DNA from 2 places in the Aurantimonas sp. A3-2-R12 genome. Region 2 is predicted to be linked to the other one. Evidence: predicted binding sites of a transcription regulator. Region 2 holds the regulator's gene; the other holds the start of a gene.

Region 1 (9,672 bases), on a different contig from region 2:
GCATCGCGGTATTCAGCGCGCTGGCGTCTTGCACGTAGTATATCAATGTAAAGAAAAATATCAATGTAATCGATGAAACAAATACAATAAATATCCTAACGTCTCTGAATATCCACGTCGCCAGGTAGTAACTACCCGACTTACTTTCATCTACGAGTGGCGCAAGAATTTTTAGACTTTCGATTCGTATTGGCTTCGCCATCTCCGCAAGTTCGGAAAACTCTCTCCAAAACATCGCTTCATCGAAAGAAGCGATATCCTCCTTCTGTAAATCAAAACCTTTAAATATTATTGACTGCGTCTCTGCTCCAACTCTATGACCTGATCTAGCTAGATGCTCAATTAGAAGATACGCATCTCTCGCGTTTCTACGTATTATTTGTGATTTATCTCTTTCCATATCATTTTCCGTCTATCACTTAACGAAAACGACATATCCTGGCGTGCCGCCACCTTCTATAGTACACGGGACCGTGGAGTGGCAGAGGACGTCGTCGCGCGTCAGAGCTTCTATTTGTATCTTGATATAGTACCGCCCAGGATCGCTCATTCCATTTTCTTTTTTTGCATAAGTACGCCAGTCAAAATATTTCGGCTCGTTGATTTCCTCACTTTCCTTGCGGAACTCTACCTGTAGCTTATCCAAATCGATACCGCTTTTTAAAGGAAAAGTCTCTATTTCTGAAACCCCCATTATGTCACTTTTATATATAGATACAAATATTTTTGCTTCTTTTATACCATTGTTTTGCCATTTAGTCACCAGCTCATTGCTTCCTTGAAGGCGGAACCATATATATACCGGGCTGTCTACATCGATATATTGATACGAAAATCTATAATTATCTCCTCCTTTTGGGCATCTTTCCCTCGGTTCTTCCTCGGAAATATTTATTTCTGTTACCGTTATTTGATATCTATCTCGGTCTGTTTCGTCTGTACTGAAGTATTTCTGCTGTGGGCAGCTTGGCTCAGATGCCCCATCAGCGGTAGCCATCAGAACGACCGCCCATGCCGCTACTGATTGGATAGGGAACCGCCTCTTCGCCAGACACTTTCGTAGGCGCTGCATTTTCCGAACTCCTATCCACCATGGGTGCGTACTAAACTCCTACTTCTTCCTCTTGGTCAAGATAGGGACCAGAACCCGGCCTTGTAAGGTTGGGAGATTTTCTGGTCTATACTCCTAGGCTGTTCCTGCTCAATTATATCGCGTGCCGCGCACCATGGAACTTGAATTCGCATGTTGAACCTCACCACTTCGGCGCTGGAGGAGTGCGCAAAATTTCATCTCGCCATGACGACCGATCACAATGTATGCAGGTATGAAGTGAACCACGAGGACGACTACATGGACGAGCGCCCGTTCATCCGCGACGACGACCGATCCGACGATGGGATCGGCAAGCGCGAGCCTTTGCGCCCGGGGCGGATGGGGGAACTCGCCAGCCTGCCGGTGTTCTTCGACCTCGGCACCAAGCGTGTCGTCATGGCCGGCGGCTCGGCGGGCGCAGCCTGGAAGGCGGAGCTGCTGGCCTCGGCCGGGGCGCAGGTCGACCTCTATGCGCCGGCCGACGACCTCGACGCGGAGATGGCCGAGCTTCTTGCGGTGCCGCCGGTTTCGGGCCGCATCCTTCATCACGATCGGCCGTGGTCGGCCGACATCTTCGCCGGTGCGGCGATCGCCGTCGCCGACGTCGCGACCGAGGCCGAGGCACAGGCCTTCTATTGCGCGGCCAAGGCCGCGGGCGTTCCGGTCAATGTCGTCGACAAGCCGGCCTTCTGCGATTTCCGCTTCGGCTCGATCGTCAACCGTTCGCCGGTCGTCATCGGCATTGCCACCGACGGCGCCGCGCCGATCCTCGGCCAGGCGATCCGCCGGCGCATCGAGACGCTGCTGCCACCGGCACTCGCGGGCTGGGCGGCGCTCGCCTCGAAAATCCGCGCGGATGTGATGGACCGGCTGGCGCCGGGGCCTCTGCGTCGTGCCTTCTGGGAGCGATTCGCCGACCGCGCCTTTACGACTCGCGCGCCAGACGCCAACGCCGAGAGCGACGCCCAGGACTTCGTCGCCGATCTTGCCCGCTCTCCGCAAGCCGGCGGGCGCGTGACGCTGGTCGGCGCCGGGCCCGGCGAAGCCGAGTTGTTGACGCTGAAGGCCGTGCGCGCCTTGCAGGCAGCCGACGTCATCCTGTTCGACGACCTCGTGTCCGACGACATTCTGGAGCTGGCTCGCCGCGAGGCCAAACGGATGCTGGTCGGCAAGCGCGCCGCCCGCGAGAGCTGCCGCCAGGAAGACATCAACCGGATGATGGTGCAGTTCGCCAAGGCGGGCAAACACGTCGTGCGGCTGAAATCCGGCGATGTCTCGGTGTTCGGCCGGGCCGGCGAGGAACTCGACGAACTGCATCGCGAGAACATCCCGGTCGCGATCGTGCCGGGCATCACCGCGGCCTCGGCGCTGGCCGCGACGTTCGGCGTTTCGCTGACCCACCGCGACCGCGCCCAACAGGTGCGCTTCGTCACCGGGCACTCCAAGCAGGGCGATCTGCCGGAGGATCTCGACTGGCGGGCGCTGGCCGACGATCACGCCACCACGATCTTCTACATGGGCGGCCGGATGGCGCCGAAGATCGCCGCGCGGCTGATCGCCAACGGTCTGCCGGAGACGACGCCGGTGGCGGTCGCGGCGAATCTCTCCCGCGACGACGAAACCAAGGCCGCCGGCACGCTCGCCGATCTCGGCGCGATCGTCGCTCAGATCGGCGTCGACCGGCCGATCCTCATCGGCGTCGGCCGGGTGTTCGCCGAGCACGCGCGCGCCGCCGCGACAGAACACACGGAAGCCGCTGAAGCGATGTCCGGCTGACCGGTCTCGCTCGTCCGCGCTTCACACCCCCGGATCGATCTGCACCGTCGAGCGATCGAGGACTTCGCGCAACGCGAAGGACGAGTTGATCCGCACGACATGCGGAAACGCCGACAGATGGGTCTTGTGGATGCGCTCGTAGTCCTCCAGATCGCGGGCCGCGATCCGCAGGAGATAGTCGTATTCGCCCGACATCAAAAAGCAGACGATCACGTTCGGGCAGCGCTTCGCCGCCGCCTCGAACTCGGCCAATTGGCGCTCGCTCTGGCCGGATAGCCCGATATGCACGAGGACGGTGATCGGATGGCCGAGCGCGCGATTGGACAGCCGGGCATGATAGCTAAGAATTGCGCCGGTCGCCTCCAGCCGGTCGAGCCGGCGGGAACAGGCCGACGGCGACAAGCCGACCCGTTCGGCGAGGGTGTTGTTGGTCAGTCGCCCTTCGCGCTCCAAAGCACGCATAATGGCAAGGTCAAATCGGTCCAAGGCGTCCATGCACGGGATTTTTGCGCCTAACACCAATGTGACGCAAGTTCGTTGTGCAACCTCCCGTCAAACGCCTCAATTTCGAAAGGACATTGCGACCGCTTCCGGCGAAATCTGCGAGATCGCCCAGAGGAGGACCATCATGCGCGTCGGCTGCCCGAAAGAGATCAAGAACCACGAATACCGCGTCGGCCTGACGCCGTCGGCGGCCCGCGAATACGTCGCCCAGGGCCATGAGGTGCTCATCGAGACCGGCGCCGGAGCGGGCATCGACGCCAGCGACGCCGATTACCAGGCTGCGGGCGCGACGATCGCCGCCGATGCCGCTGAAATCTTCAAGGCCGCCGACATGGTGGTGAAGGTCAAGGAGCCGCAGCCGAACGAGTGGGCGCAGCTGCGCGAGGGCCAGATCCTCTACACCTATCTCCACCTCGCGCCGGACCCGAAGCAGACCGAGGGATTGCTCGCTTCGGGCGTGACCGCGATCGCCTACGAGACCGTCACCGACGGGCGCGGCGGCTTGCCGCTGCTGGCGCCGATGTCGGAGGTCGCGGGCCGACTGTCGATCCAGGCCGCGGCCCGGGCTCTCGAAAAGGCCCATGGCGGGCGCGGCGTGTTGCTCGGCGGCGTCCCCGGCGTCGCCCCCGGCAAGATCGTCATCATCGGTGGCGGCGTCGTCGGCAAGGAAGCGGCCAAGATGGCGATCGGCCTCGGCGCCGACGTCACCATCCTCGACCGTTCGATCCAGCGTCTGCGCGACCTCGACGACCTCTTCGCCGGCCGCGTCCATACGCGCTATTCGACCAAGACGGCGATCGAGGAAGAAGTGTTCGCCGCCGACGCCGTGATCGGCGCGGTGCTCATCCCCGGAGCCTCGGCGCCAAAGCTCGTCACCCGCGAGATGCTCTCCGGTATGAAAAAGGGCGCGGTGCTGGTCGATGTCGCCATCGACCAGGGCGGCTGCTTCGAGACCTCGCACGCGACGACTCACGCCGAACCGACCTTCGAGATCGACGGCGTCGTGCATTACTGCGTCGCCAACATGCCGGGCGCCGTGCCGATCACCTCGGCGCACGCGCTCAACAACGCGACGCTGCCCTTCGGCCTGGCGCTGGCCAACCGCAGGCTCGAGGCGTTGTCGGCCGACCCACACCTGATGCACGGGCTCAATGTCCATCGTGGTCAGATCACCAACCGGGCCGTCGCCGAATCGCTCGGCCGGGCGATGATCGACGCCAACCAGGCGCTAGCCGCCTGAGGCAGCGCTAAGCGGTCAGTCGGCCGGTTCGCGCGCCGTCATCTGCCGCTGGCGCTCGCGCAGCGCCGCGGCTTTCTCCCCGGTGAGGCGGTCGATGCAATGCGGGCAGGAGACGCCGTCCTCGTAGGCCGGCGATGCCTGATCGTCGGGCGAGAGGGGTGCCCCGCAGCCGAAACACGCGGCCCAGTCGGTCGCCTCCAGCCCGTGGCCGACGGCGACCCGCCCGTCGAAGACGTAGCAATCGCCCCGCCAGCGGCTGTCGTCTTCCGGCACCTCCTCGAGATATTTCAGGATGCCGCCCCTGAGGTGGAAAACGCTCTCGAACCCCTTCGACAGCATGTAGGCCGAGGCCTTTTCGCAGCGGATGCCGCCCGTGCAGAACATCGCAACCTTTCGATGGGCCTTCGGGTCGAGGCTGGCCGCGACGAAATCCTTGAATTCGGTGAAATTGTCGATGCCGGGGTCGATCGCCCCCTCGAAGCCGCCGACCTTGGTCTCGTAACGGTTGCGGGTGTCGACGACGACCACCTCCGGATCGGCAATCAGCGCGTTCCAGTCCTGCGCTTCGACATAGGTGCCGACTTGCATCGACGGATTGGCCTCGGGCGCGCGCATGGTGATGATCTCGGGCCGGATGCGGATCTTCAGCCGCGCGAAAAGCCAGACATCGGCTTCGGAGAATTTGACCTCGCCGCGCCGGATGCCGCAGCGGCGGTCGAGTTCGTCGATGATCGCGGCGATCGCCGGCTTCGTTCCGGCGATGGTGCCGTTGACACCCTCGGGCGCGATCAGAATCGTACCGCGTGCCTCGCGCTCGGCGCAAAATCGCGCGAGCGCCGACTTGAGCGACGGCAGATCATCGAGCGGGACGAACCGGTAGAAGGCAGCGACGGTGAACGGCATGCCGCCTCATAGCGCCACGAGTCGCGCCTGACAAATGCGCGGTCGCGCCAGCGTTCCTCCAGCGGTGTCGGCCTGTGTCCGGGCGATCGGCGAATTTTCTCCCGCGTTGCGGTGACGGCCGACCGGAAGATGATAAGAGAGGGAAACGAATCCCGCCACCTGCTCGCAACCCTTCGGAGTTCCATCGCCCGTGCTCGACCGTGTCATCGGCGTCGTGCTGATCGTCACCGCCTTTGCCGTCCTCCTGCGCGAATGGACCGGCGACGCGACGGCGTCGATGGTCGGCTCGGCAGGGATCGTGGCATTTCTCGCGCTTGCCGCGCCCCGCGCGCGTCCGTCGCGGCAGGCTTTCGTCGCGGCCGGCCTCGGCCTTGTCGCGGCCGCCGTCATTTTCCGGCCCGACTGGCAAGACATCGCGCTTCGCGGACTCGCCCAGGGATCGTTCATCGCGGCATTCTTCATCGCCCTCGCCTCGCTGCGCAATCCTGCCTCGACCTCGCCGGCGATCGCGCGCTGCGGGCAGTATCTGGCGACGCAGCCGCCGGGCAAGCGCTATCTGGCCCTGACGATCGGCGGCCACCTGTTCGCGCTCATCCTCAATTACGGCGCGATCTCGCTGCTCGGCGGCCTGACGGAAAGCATCGCGAATCGGGAGACCAACGCGCAGATTCGCGAGATCCGCAACCGACGCATGCTTTTGGCCATCCAGCGCGGCTTCGTCGCCACCCTGGCGTGGTCGCCGCTCGCCTTTGCCATGGCGATCACCACCTCGATCATCCCGGGCTCCTCTTGGAGCGGCGCGGCGGGCTTCGCGATTCTCAACGCCGTCCTGGTGACCTTCGTCGGCTGGGCGCTGGATTCGCTCTACAAGCCAAAGCTCTCGCAGCCGCGCCCGGCACGCGCGAAGCCGATCGGCAGCTGGCGCGACCTGAAGCCGCTGCTGGCGCTGTTGCTGCTGCTGTTTTCCGGCGTGGCGGCGCTCGAGCTTTTGACCGGCCTGCGGATGATCGCGGTGGTCATGCTGCTGGTCCCGACGCTGGCCGTCGGCTGGCTGTTCGTCCAGACGCGGGGGCCGGAGGGTACCGCGCGGCGCTGGCTCACCCATCTGCGGAACTTTACGATCGCTGAGGTACCATCCTACCATTCGGAGCTCGTCCTCTTGGTCATGGCAGGGTTCATCGGCACGGTCGGCAGCGCGTTGCTGCAGCCATTGATGGAAAGCCAACCAGCCGGTCTTGCCGCGCTTCCTGGCCCGCTCGTCCTGGTCGCATTGGTCTGGTTCATCCCGCTGCTCGGCCAGATCGGCATGAACCCTCTGCTGTCGGTTTCGCTGCTCGCCCCGTTGCTTCCGTCCGCCGAAGCCCTGGGGGTCTCGCCGAACGCCATCATCGTCGCGCTGACCGCCGGCTGGGCGTTGACCGGCGCGTCGTCGCCCTTCACGGCGACGACCATGCTGGTCGGCCGGCTTGGCCATGCCAGCGCGCTCCATGTGGGCCTGGTGTGGAACCGCGGCTTCAACCTCGTCGCCGGACTGGCGCTTTCGCTGTCGGTGCTCGTTGCGGCGATGCTGTGACTATTCCACTTTGGCCCGGATAGACGGCAAGCGCTTTCCCGCACGCGGCGATTGCACTACTTCAAGCGGCGTCCTGCACGCCGACGCCCAACCCCTCCGGTCGAGACGAACGGCTCCATATTTTCCCGAAAGCTTTCTTGGCGATGGAATTTCTGACGGCAGAATCCCTGACGGCGCTGGCGCAGGTCATCATGATCGATCTGGTGCTCGCCGGCGACAATGCCGTGGTGATCGGTCTCGCCGCGGCCGGCCTGCCAGCCGCGCAACGCGGCAAGGCGATCCTCGTCGGCATCATCGCCGCCACGGTGCTGCGCATCGGCTTCGCCACGGTCACGACGCAGCTGATCGAGATCGTCGGCCTGCTTTTGGCCGGAGGGCTGCTGCTGCTCTGGGTGAGTTGGAAGATGTGGCAGGAGCTGCGGGTGCCGGACCCCGCCGCCGAAGCCGCGCTCTATGGCGACAGCGCAAGCCTGGCACCGCGCAAGTCGCTCAGCCAGGCGATCTGGCAGATCGTCCTCGCCGACGTCTCGATGTCGCTCGACAACGTGCTCGCCGTCGCCGGCGCGGCCCGCGAGCACCTCTGGGTACTTGTGCTCGGCCTGATCCTGTCGATCGCGCTGATGGGCCTCGCCGCGACGCTGATCGCGCGGCTGCTCGGCCGCTATCGCTGGATCGGCTATATCGGCCTGGTGATCATCCTCTATGTCGCGCTGAAGATGATCTACGAAGGCTGGCAGGAGACTGCGCCGTACCTGCTGGGCTGAAGCCGGCGACAGGCGAAAGCGAGGCGACGGTCGGGCGCCCGTGGTGGCGTTAGCGGGTCCTGCGAGGTGAGCCGCCGAGGCCGGAAAACATGGCTAATCCTGAATTAATTTGCCTTTAACGAATCATCCGGTTGAACGGCGCGACTCGATTCGGCGCGGTTTTGTTCGAATGATGTTCTTGTTTCATTCTCAAAACCATGCTTACCTTGAGGCATTCTTGGTCAAGGCGGCCGTCTCACCGCTGTGGGTACAGGCCGCCGGTTCGAGGGGTGACCCCATGGTGTCGCGCGTCAAGACCGTCGCGTTTCAGGGAATCGAGGCCGTCCCGGTCGACGTCCAGGTCATGGTCGCCCCCGGCAAGGTCGGCATCCAGATCGTCGGCCTGCCCGACAAGGCCGTCGCCGAAAGCCGGGAGCGAGTCCAGGCGGCGCTGCACGCCTCGGGCCTGTCGATGCCGCCCAAGAAGGTCACCGTCAACCTCGCGCCGGCCGACCTGCCCAAGGAGGGCAGCCACTACGACCTGCCGATCGCGCTCGGACTGATGGCGGCGCTCGGCGCGATCCCCTCCGACGCGCTCGCCGGCTACGTCGTTCTCGGCGAATTGTCGCTCGATGGCATGCTGACGGCGGTGGCCGGGACGCTGCCGGCGGCGATCGGGGCCAACGCCATCGGTCTCGGGCTGATCTGCCCGGCCGATTGTGGCGCGGAAGCCGCCTGGGCAAGCGGCGACATGGACATCATTGCCGCCCGCAGCCTGATCCAGATCGCCAATCATTTTCGCGGCACCCAGATCGTCGCGCGGCCGGAACCGGCGGTCAGGGCCGCGCCCGCCAACCTGCCGGACCTCTCCGAGATCAAGGGGCAGACGGTCGCCAAACGGGCGCTCGAAATCGCCGCCGCGGGCGGCCACAATCTCCTGATGGTCGGACCGCCCGGCTCCGGCAAGTCGATGCTCGCCCAGCGGCTGCCCTCGATCCTGCCGGCGCTGACCCCCAAGGAACTTCTCGAGGTCTCGATGATCGCCTCGATCGCCGGAGAACTTTCCGGCGGCAAGCTCTCCGACCGGCGCCCGTTCCGCGCGCCGCATCATTCCGCCTCCATGGCCGCGATGGTCGGCGGCGGCTTGCGCGCCCGGCCCGGCGAGGTGTCGCTCGCCCATCGCGGCGTCCTCTTCCTCGACGAGTTTCCCGAATTCTCGCCGGTGGTGCTCGACTCGCTGCGGCAGCCGCTCGAAGCGGGTGAAAGTGTCATCGCGCGAGCCAATCACCGGGTGACCTATCCGGCCAAGATGCAGCTGGTCGCGGCGATGAACCCCTGTCGCTGCGGCATGGCGGGCGAGCCCGGCCGCTCCTGCGCGCGTGGGGCCCGCTGCGCGGCCGATTATCAGGCGCGGATCTCAGGCCCGCTGATGGACCGGATCGATCTGCGCGTCGACGTGCCGGCGGTCACCGCCGCCGACATGATCCGGCCGCAACCGTCCGAGACGTCAGAGGCGGTCAAGGCTCGGGTGGCGGCGGCCCGCGCACTCCAGATCGAGCGTTACGAGGCCGTGGGCCTGTCCGGAGCGACGGTCAACGCCCATTGCTCGGCCGCCCTCATCGAGACGATCGCCGAGCCCGACGCCGAGGGCCTGAAGCTTCTGCGGGACGCCGCCGAGCAGATGAAGTTCTCGGCCCGCGCCTATCACCGCATCCTGAAGGTCGCCCGCACCCTCGCCGATCTCGACCAGAACGAAACCGTCAGGCGCATTCACCTTGCCGAGGCGATCTCCTACCGCGTCGCAGGCGAGCGGCTGGCGGCGGCGGCATGAGCGCGGAAG
Region 2 (9,672 bases):
CTGTCCTCGAAATCAGGTGCGGCGGACGTGCTGGCCGCGCTCGGGGTCGACGTTGACCTGAAGCCGGATGCGATCTCGCGGGTGCTCGCCGATGCCGGCCTCTGCTTCATGTTCGCTCCGACGCATCACGCCGCGATGCGCTTCGTTGGTCCCAGCCGGGTCGAGCTCGGCACCCGAACGATCTTCAACCTGCTCGGACCGATGTCGAACCCGGCGGGCGTGAAGAAGCTGCTGGTTGGAGTGTTCTCGCCACAATGGCTGCTGCCGCTTGCGGAGACGCTGCGCGAATTGGGGACCGAATCCGCCTGGGTCGTGCATGGTGACGGGCTCGACGAAATGACCGTTTCGGGGACGACCGCGGTTGCTGCCCTCCATGACGGCGATATCCGCACCTTCAGCGTCGAGCCGGAGGACGCCGGGTTGCGGCGTTTGCCCCTTGCCGAAATCAAGGGCGGGGACGCGGCGGCAAACGCCGCGGCGCTGACCGCAGTGCTCGGCGGCGCGAAAAACGCCTACCGCGACATCGTCTTGCTCAATAGTGCCGGCGCCCTGATGATGGCCGGCAAGGCTGAGGATATTCGCGGCGGCGTCGCAATGGCAGCCGATGCGATCGACAGCGGCCTGGCGCGTGCCGCCCTGGAGCGCCTGGCGGCAGCAACGCGCAAGTTCGGCGAGGCGTCCGCATGAGTGACATCCTTGAGCGAATCGAAGCCTACAAGCGCGACGAGATCGCCGCTGCCAAACAGCGCATGCCGCTCGCCGATCTCGAAGCCACGATCGATCCCTCGGATGCGCCGAGAGGATTTGCGGCGGCGATCCGGGCTCGGCACGCCGAGGGTCGGCTAGCACTCATCGCGGAAGTGAAGAAGGCCAGTCCCTCGAAGGGCGTGATCCGCGAGGATTTCGATCCGCCTGCTCTCGCTGCGGCGTATGAGCGCGGGGGCGCGACATGCCTCAGCGTCCTCACCGATACGCCCTCGTTTCAGGGTGCGCCCGCCTATCTGACGGCGGCTCGCGCCGCGACCACGCTGCCGACGCTGCGCAAGGATTTCCTGTTCGACCCGTATCAGGTGGCCGAAGCGCGCGCTTGGGGCGCGGACGCGATCCTGATCATCATGGCCGCCGTGGACGACACGCTGGCGCGTGATCTCGAAGCCACTGCCGAACACTACAGCCTCGACATCCTGGTCGAGATCCATGACGAAGCCGAAGCCGAGCGTGCGCTGAAGCTCCGCACGCCGCTGATCGGGATCAACAATCGCAACCTGCGGACCTTCGAGACCAGCCTGGCCACGGCCGAGCGGCTGGCGGCCTTGGTGCCGGAGGACCGAATTCTCGTCGGTGAGAGCGGCATCTTCACCCATGCAGACTGCCTGCGCCTCGCCGATCGGGGGATCCGCACCGTTCTCGTCGGGGAAAGCCTGATGCGCCAGTCTGATGTGGAGGCGGCGACGCGCGTGCTGCTCGGCGCCACCCGCCAACCGGGGGCCTCGTCATGAGCGACACCAAGCAATCCGGACTCACCCATCTCGACGCCGCCGGCGCTGCCTCGATGGTCGATGTCGGCGACAAGGCCGACAGCGTTCGGGTCGCCGAGGCCGAGGGTTTCGTTGCCATGCAGCCGGCGACGCTGGAGCTGATTCTCGCCGGGGAGGCCAAGAAGGGCGACGTCATCGGCATTGCGCGGATCGCCGGAATTATGGCGGCCAAGCGTACGCACGAGCTGATTCCGCTTTGCCATCCGCTGATGCTTGAGAAGATTGGCGTCGAAATAACGCCGGATGCGACCCTGCCCGGTTTGCGCGTGACCGCGCTGGCCAAGGTCAGCGGCAAGACGGGCGTCGAAATGGAGGCGCTCACGGCGGTCTCCGTGGCCTGTCTGACGATCTACGACATGGCCAAGGCCGTGGACCGCTCGATGCGCGTGTCCGGCATCCGGCTGCTGTCGAAATCCGGCGGCCGTTCCGGCGACTTCACGGCGGCCGGGTCATGAGTCTGCTTCCCGTCGAGGAAGCCTATCGACGATTGGTTGGGAGCGCGGTGCCCCTCACCCGCACCGAGCAGCTGCCGTTGCTTCAAGCGGCCGGACGCGTTCTTGCCGAGGACGTCCTGGCCCGCCGCACCCAGCCGTCCTTCGATGCCTCGGCCATGGATGGCTACGCCGTCCGGGCGGTGGACGTCCAGTCGCCGTTCGAGACCCTGCGGGTCGTCGGCGAATCCGCCGCCGGGCGCGCCTTCGACGGCCAGGTGGGAATCGGTGAAGCGGCGCGAATCTTCACCGGGGCGCCGGTGCCGCAAGGTGCGGATGCGATCCTGATCCAGGAAGACGCCCGCGTTGTAGTCGATGGCACCGTACGCCCGACGGTTTCGCTCGAACCCGGCCAATTCATCCGGGCAGCCGGTATCGATTTCGCTGCGGGCGAGACGTTGTTGACCCGCGGCGCCCTGCTCACGCCCGGCGCCATCGCGCTTGCGGCGAGCTGCGGTTACCCCGCGCTGACGGTGCTGGCGCGGCCGAAGGTGGCCATCCTCGCAACTGGCGACGAACTCGTGCTGCCCGGCGAGCCGCTCGGTCCCTCGCAGTTGGTCGCCTCCAACCCGTACGGCGTCGCGGCGATGGTGGTAGGCGCCGGCGGCGATGCGATCGACTGCGGGATCGCTGGCGACGACGTCGCCACGATCGACGCGCGCCTGAGCGATTCCATCCGGGACCGGGCGGATGTCTTCGTCACGATCGGCGGGGCGTCGGTCGGCGATCACGACCTGGTCGGCAAGGTGTTCGCCAACCGCGGCGTCGGACTCGACTTCTGGAAGGTCGCGATGCGCCCCGGCAAGCCCTTGATGGCGGGGCGGCTTGGCGATCTGACGATCGTCGGTCTGCCGGGCAATCCGGCCTCCTCCATGGTCGCCGCGCGGTTGTTCCTGATTCCATTGGTGCGCCGGTTGGCGGGTTTTCCCGATCGCCAGCTCTACCGGCATGGGCTGCTCGGCGCGCCGATGCCTGAAAATGGCCTGCGGACCGACTTCGTTCGCTCACGGCTGGAGGCTCGAGAAGACGGCGTCGTCCGGGTCATTCCGCTGCCCCGCCAGGATTCCTCCCTCCTGTCCACCTACGCGCAGGCCGATGCTTTGCTCGTGCGGCCGTCTTCGGCGGCTCCGGCGAGCGCGGGGGAGGCTTGCCGCTACGTTGTGCTCGACGAATGGAAGGGTCTTGCGGAACACAACTAGAACAGATAGGTTTGTTCAGGTTTTGTTTTAGGGAGTCGCCTCGATGCTGACACGCAAGCAGCACGACCTTTTGTCGTTCATTCACGAACGGCTGAGGGATAGCGGGGTGCCTCCCTCCTTCGACGAGATGAAGGACGCGCTGGAGCTTCGGTCGAAATCCGGCATTCATCGCCTGATTACCGCGCTTGAGGAGCGGGGCTTCATTCGGCGCCTGCCCAATCGCGCGCGAGCGCTGGAGATCCTCAAGCTGCCCGAAGCGATGCAGAAGGACCGCCCTGCCCCCGTCGGCCACGCCGGGTTTACGCCGAGCGTGATCGAAGGAAGCCGCGACGCGGCACGCAAGACGTCTGAGCCGATTTCCCGACGCGCGACGACGAGACCGCCTGAACCGGCCACAGTCTCGATTCCGGTCATGGGCCGGATCGCGGCGGGCGTTCCCATTTCGGCGATCCAGCACACCACCCATTCCCTCGCCGTGCCGCCGGATATGCTTGGCGGCGGCGAGCATTATGCGCTGGAAGTCAAGGGCGATTCGATGATCGAAGCCGGAATCCTCGACGGCGACACGGTGGTGATTCGCCGCGCCGACACAGCGACGCCCGGGGAGATCGTTGTCGCGCTGGTCGACGAGGAGGAAGCGACGCTGAAGCGGTTTCGCCGGCGCGGCAATACGATTGCGCTGGAGGCTGCCAATCCGGCTTATGAAACGCGGATCTTCGGCTCCGAGCGGGTCAAGGTTCAGGGCCGGCTGGTCGGGCTCATCCGCAAATACTGAAGGCCGGACCGACAGTTGGCAACCGATCCCGCGGAGCCAACTTTTCGACCTGTGCCAGCTGCTGCTTGAGCCGCGAACCAGGCCGCGCCGCGCAGAGCCTTGACGGCGCCGCGAAGGAAGCGCGTGTGGATCGTTCCCGGGTCGGGGCGAGGTTTCGCGGTGTCCGGTTTGAATGGCCGCGGGGTGCCTTTCGATCATGTTCACCGGGTTTTCTTCTTGCCTCCCTTGCACCGGGCCCGTCGCGCAGGTATCTGCGTCCTCGGAGAGGTGGCCGAGTGGTCGAAGGCGCTCCCCTGCTAAGGGCGCCACATCGAACCTCAGTTTTCCTGAAATCACCTGCAAATCCGAATTGTTATGCCGAAATGGCCACAGCCGGTTTGAGGCATTTAGCGGATTTCTTGCAAAACAGCCTTCGTTCACATTGTGTTCTTAGCGCGTAGCAATCCCATGTTATGAGCGGCACACGGGTATGTTTGGTCTGACTATGGCTACGAGAAATCGGACGCTACCTGTTGCGCTGATTAGGCGGTGACATGGAGGGATCGCCCAATTAGCCAGTGTCGGACCGTCTGCTCGAAGGCTGGAACGAGACTGAAATTACGTTCGCCGTCCGCGCAATAACCACTTGATTGGGTTCTTCACATTGGCACTCAGGTCCTGAATGCTCTTCTCTGAGCGAACCAGTATTGGAAACGCTTTATTTCCCAGAATACCCACGGCCAAACTCTCGAAATTGGCGTCGGTGAATCGATCCCTAATAGAGGCTTGACGTTTGCCGAAAGTGTCGAGCACCATGTCTCGACGAACCCAAAAATCGTCACGCCCGAACACCCACTTGATGTAATCGCGTGTCTGGGGCGGGATAATCTTGGCTGCGTCGACTAGGATGCTATCATCCTTGTCTTTATCTCTAAGTCGAGCGATGTTGACGAACTCGTTTTGTTTGCCGAGCTTTCTGTCCCTCTCCCAGATTTCATATAGGCGGTCGACCAACTCACCATTAACTTTCACGGCTAGGAGCTCTTCCATCTGACGACACCGCCAGACACCGATCATCTGCGCCAGATCCGTGCTGCGATGCAGACTGGTCAGCTTGGAGACATCCGCCGTCCGTTCATAGGCGGTCACCTTACCGTTATCATCGAAGATCGGTCGGAGATTTTCACTCGTCTGGCGTTGGCTCCCGATCTGGCGCTCGATCAACCGGACCTGGTTCATCTCACTGATCCGTCCGCCCATGATTTCGCCCACGCTGTAACCGGTCTCGGGATCGATACCTGACACTGTCTGATGGACTGTCTGCAGAGCACCCTGGCTGAAGGGTGCTAATCCGGATATTGGGGCGAAATAGTAAGCACGGCTTCCAAGCATTCGATCGGCCGAGGATCCTTCATAGTCCGACACTTTCTTGTAGCCACGGCTGAGCAGGTGAGCGTGTTCGGTTGCCGAAGCGATGGTCAACGATCCACCCTGAAGAGCTTCAGAAGGGATATGCCCCTTGTAATGGTTCAGCCTGGCTACTTGGTTAGTGCCGATCTTGGCCAGTTCGTCGATACGATTACCTACAAGGTAGCTGATGATGAACTCGACGCCATCCCTCTGAGTTTCTATTAGATTGGCCATCGTAACGCGTGACCGTTGATCCAGTAAATCGATGGCGTAGACCGTGACCAGTCGATCAATGTCGTTGACCAAATGTGCCGGCGGACTGGTGAGTAGAAAATTTTTCTCCCCCAGCATACGAGCGATAGCCTCGGCATTGCACAGAAGCTGCGCCCCATGTTCGCCGGTCATCATAAAGTGCGCCAGCTGACGAGATTTTGCCTGCATCTTGGCGAATCGTCGCGGCTCAACAACGGCGATGGATCCTTCTAGCCTCCTAATTTCGGCATCCAGACTATGCGAACTACTGATCATCTCTAATGCACATCGGACACCCATCGAGTTTGTCAGTGCCGCCCAGTCGGTCTTGCCGAGCGCCTTGAACATTGCTGTCCACTCGTCACTGGAAAGTTCTCTGGAGAACGCCCTCTTGAGGCTTATCGGAAGATCGTCACGGAATCTCTGGCGGGTCTCCTGGACCTCGGAACGGACTTTATGGATCATATCGAACACGCGAGGATCTTCCTTGTTGGAGCCGACTACGCGGTTAACGAGCACCTTCGCGCACCACATGAGTGAGAATGCAGATACCAGACTGGGAGACGCTGTCCAGTTTCCCTTGGTCATTGCGATGTACGATCAGGGCAGAGTGTCAATCCGATCCTGGGACAGCAAGTTGCAGACCACGGCTTTGCCACCAGCGGGAGGCTATAGCGAAGCTTCTAGGAATCTCCGAGGATTCGGCGTGCAGTCGGCGCAAATTTTAACGGATCGAACCCCGTCAAATCAACGCCATGCAAACCGCCAAACCCCTGGCGGGTATGTTTTGAAAAGTAGTCCCTTGCCTGCATAGCCTCATACTGGCTGTCAAAGGAGCCCAGGACTATGAACCTACCGTTTTGTCGGATCGAAGCGCCCCACTTTCCGTTCTTCTCAAAGATCCCGGTCTTCCCTGGAACCACTCGCCGGCTCCACGTAACCTGCAATCGCGTAGCTATACGGAGATTGCAACGACGGTTGTTTAGACCGTCTCCATCCTGATGACTGACCTCGATACCGTCTCGCGCCGTCATAATCAGTCGATGGAGAAGCACGTCTTCGCCCTTGGATGTGCCCGTCGCGTATTTCTGGCCTTGGCCCTTCAAAAGAGTCCATCTGATGCCCGAAACTAAATCCCAATCGGCATCATCAATGACTGTCGCCTCGGTGGACCTGTAAAGGGGGATGCGCATGGAACGATTATAGAACAGGCACCCGTTCCGGGACTAGACGGTTTTGCAGATTTTTTGCTGTATCGGCTCGTCAAACCGTGTTTGTTCCCGTTTCGAGCCGTCATCCCGTGTCACTTGACGGGTTGACTAACCCTATGAAAACAGGCATTTCCCGTCCTCGGAGAGGTGGCCGAGTGGTCGAAGGCGCTCCCCTGCTAAGGGAGTATACGGGAGACCGTATCGAGGGTTCGAATCCCTTCCTCTCCGCCACGCCTAAGTCATTGATTTTCTAGCAGCGGATGGGCACACCCCGTCGGGTCCTGCGAAAAAGCATTGCCGACAAGGCGTTCATGACGTGGTTGAGCGTGTCGTGCGAGGGCACGCCCCACGCGAAAGGCAGAAAGCGCCTGAGGAAATCCAGCTTCTGGCCGGCCCATTCCTCAATCTCGACGCAGTCCTCCGCTCTCGCCATCCATCGTGCCGCAAAGCACGATCAACACGGTCTCGGCAAGGGATGGATCGCCGTCCACGTCTGACGCGAGTCCTCGAGAGCCGAGAACTGATCCAAAAGCGACTGGCCGGACATGGGAAACCTCACCGATTCGAGGTCTCCTATGAATCACGGTAATCTCCGTGCCGGAATCGCCTCCCTTCAAGCGATTGCCCCGGGTCTGGCCCACGCTTCTGGCCTTTAGCGTAAAAAGACCCTCCCTTTAGCCACCTCAGCATTCCGGCAGGTTTACAGCGAGTCCTCCAAGCGACGTCTCCTTGTACTTTTCGCTCATGTCGATCCCGGTCTGCCGCATCGTCGCGATGCAATTGTCGAGGGGCATGAAGTGTTTGCCATCGCCGCGCAGTGCGAGTGACGCCGCCGAGACCGCCTTGATCGCGCCGAGGCCGTTGCGCTCGATACAGGGAACCTGCACCAGTCCCCGAACCGGATCACAGGTCATCCCGAGATGGTGCTCGAGCGCGATCTCCGCGGCATTTTCAATCTGCTCGTTGGTTCCTCCAAGGACCGCGCAAAGCCCCGCGGCGGCCATCGCGGCTGCCGACCCCACTTCCCCCTGACATCCGACTTCGGCGCCCGAGATCGAGGCATTGTGCTTGATCAGGCCACCGATCGCCGCAGCCGTCAGCAGGAACACCGGAGTGTTCTTGGATTCCGCCCCACGCAATGGTCGAGATAGTAGCGTAGCACCGCCGGCACGACGCCGGCGGCGGCGTTCGTCGGTGAGGTGACGACGCGTCCGCCAGCGGCGTTTTCCTCGTTGACCGCCATTGCATAGACCGAAAGCCAGTCGTTGACAGCATGGGGCTGCGCCGAGTTTCGGCCGCGCTCCGTCAGGAGTTGCTCGTGAATGCCGCGAGCACGCTGTCGCACCGACACGGCCTCGTGTCTCGATGCGTCCATCTCGCGCTGGGATATGACAGCGACGCCATTCGCGACGATCTCGAGCGGCGCGGCGCAGACCCGGTGATCCCGACAAAGTCGAACCGCAGAGTTCAGCGCCCGGTCGACAAGACCAAATACGCGCTGCGCAACCGCATCGAGCGCTTCTTCAATCGCCTCAAGCAGTCCCGCCGCATCGCCACCCGTTTCGACAATCTGGCCTCAAGCTTTCTCGGATTCGTTGAGATTGCTACGATCAGACAATGGATCAGGTTTGTCCACACAACCTAGACCCAAGGCCTGTCCAGGCTGTCGGGCAAGTTGTCCAACGCCGGCGAGCAGGTACTTGACCGCCGAGACTGTTATCATCCGACGACCCACTTCGGAGGCTGGCTGCCAATGTTCGACATCAAGGATATCGAGATCGTCAGTTGCATCGTCCGGCATGGTGGCTTCCGGGCCGCAGCCGCGCAGATGAGACTGTCCCAGTCCGCCGTATCAGCGCGGATCGCCGCGCTGGAGGATCGGCTGGGTGTCGAACTGTTCGACCGGCGCAAGCGCCGTGGACGGCTTTCGCCGGCGGGTCGCACCTTCCTCGACCAGACGGCGCGTCTCACAGAAATGCGCGACCGCATCATGGCCACGCTCGGGCATGAGGGCGGTTTCGCCGGCACGATCCGTATCGGTGTGGCGGAAACGGTCGTGCATACATGGCTGCCTGGCATGATGACCCGAATCCGTGATCGTTTTCCAAACCTTAGGATCGAATTGGCTGTCGACACGTCGTCAGTCCTCGCGGCCAAGCTGCTGCAGGACGATCTGGATATCGCCGTCCTGATGGAGGAGTGGGTACCGGCCCAGGCGTCCGGCACATTCATCCACGCCAGCATCATTGACTGGTTCGCGGCCGCGACGACCGACGTCCCCGACCACCCGCTGACATTGAAGGACTTGGCGAGGCATCCGATCGTGACCTTTCCGAAGGGTACCATTCCCTATCGAAATCTGGATGCGATCTTCACCGCCGCCCACCTCGATGCAGCTCCACTGCTGCACGGCTGCGCATCGCTCTCGACCGCGTTGCATCTGGTGCGCGCCGGCTTCGGAATTGGCGTTCTGCCGTCCAGCATGGCCGCCACGGACATTGTCGCTGGTCGGATCAGGCGGCTCGACACCGTCGCAGCCGCGAAACCGAAACCACTCCGCTTTGTTCTGGCGCACCACCCGTCGCTGGACGCCGACGTCAGCGCCGAATTGAAGGTCGCGGCGGAACAAGCCGTCGCAGCGATGGACCATCCATTTGATCTTCCCAGCGGATCAAAATGATCGAAAGTTGATCAATTGACGCATGCAGCGACGGATGGAACACTCCCCTTGCAGAAAAAATAAACAGCTCGGGAGGCTGCCCAGGAAATGACCGGAGAGTTCGAGCGATCCCCTCGCACCTTGCGCGAACGGATTCG

What was found. The regulator LexA, encoded in region 2, represses DNA repair genes until DNA is damaged. The targets are predictions, from matches to a motif close to TGTTCNNNNTGTGTTCNG.
Positions count from the first base shown of each region.
Region 1: a site for LexA is predicted at 8,016-8,033, ahead of VSX60_RS11545 (YifB family Mg chelatase-like AAA ATPase). Genes of this name have one in related genera too.

Region 1 covers NZ_JAYXIH010000019.1:13,079-22,750, forward strand. Annotated here, with positions in the region: gene VSX60_RS11505 (hypothetical protein) at 1-400, opposite strand, end outside; gene VSX60_RS11510 (hypothetical protein) at 416-997, opposite strand; gene cysG (siroheme synthase CysG) at 1,433-2,869, shown strand; gene VSX60_RS11520 (Lrp/AsnC family transcriptional regulator) at 2,891-3,364, opposite strand; gene ald (alanine dehydrogenase) at 3,498-4,613, shown strand; gene trhO (oxygen-dependent tRNA uridine(34) hydroxylase TrhO) at 4,629-5,516, opposite strand; gene VSX60_RS11535 (hypothetical protein) at 5,707-7,089, shown strand; gene VSX60_RS11540 (YjbE family putative metal transport protein) at 7,233-7,853, shown strand; gene VSX60_RS11545 (YifB family Mg chelatase-like AAA ATPase) at 8,131-9,663, shown strand.
Region 2 covers NZ_JAYXIH010000001.1:4,934-14,605, reverse strand. Annotated here, with positions in the region: gene trpD (anthranilate phosphoribosyltransferase) at 1-687, shown strand, start outside; gene trpC (indole-3-glycerol phosphate synthase TrpC) at 684-1,499, shown strand; gene moaC (cyclic pyranopterin monophosphate synthase MoaC) at 1,496-1,993, shown strand; gene VSX60_RS00065 (molybdopterin molybdotransferase MoeA) at 1,990-3,228, shown strand; gene lexA (transcriptional repressor LexA) at 3,272-4,003, shown strand; gene VSX60_RS00055 (hypothetical protein) at 4,601-6,118, opposite strand; tRNA gene VSX60_RS00050 (tRNA-Ser) at 6,997-7,086, shown strand; partial or broken gene VSX60_RS22515 (transposase family protein) at 7,142-7,402, opposite strand; partial or broken gene VSX60_RS00045 (L-serine ammonia-lyase) at 7,539-8,206, opposite strand; gene VSX60_RS00040 (transposase) at 8,129-8,500, shown strand; gene VSX60_RS00035 (LysR family transcriptional regulator) at 8,609-9,535, shown strand; gene VSX60_RS00030 (putative hydro-lyase) at 9,623-9,672, shown strand, end outside.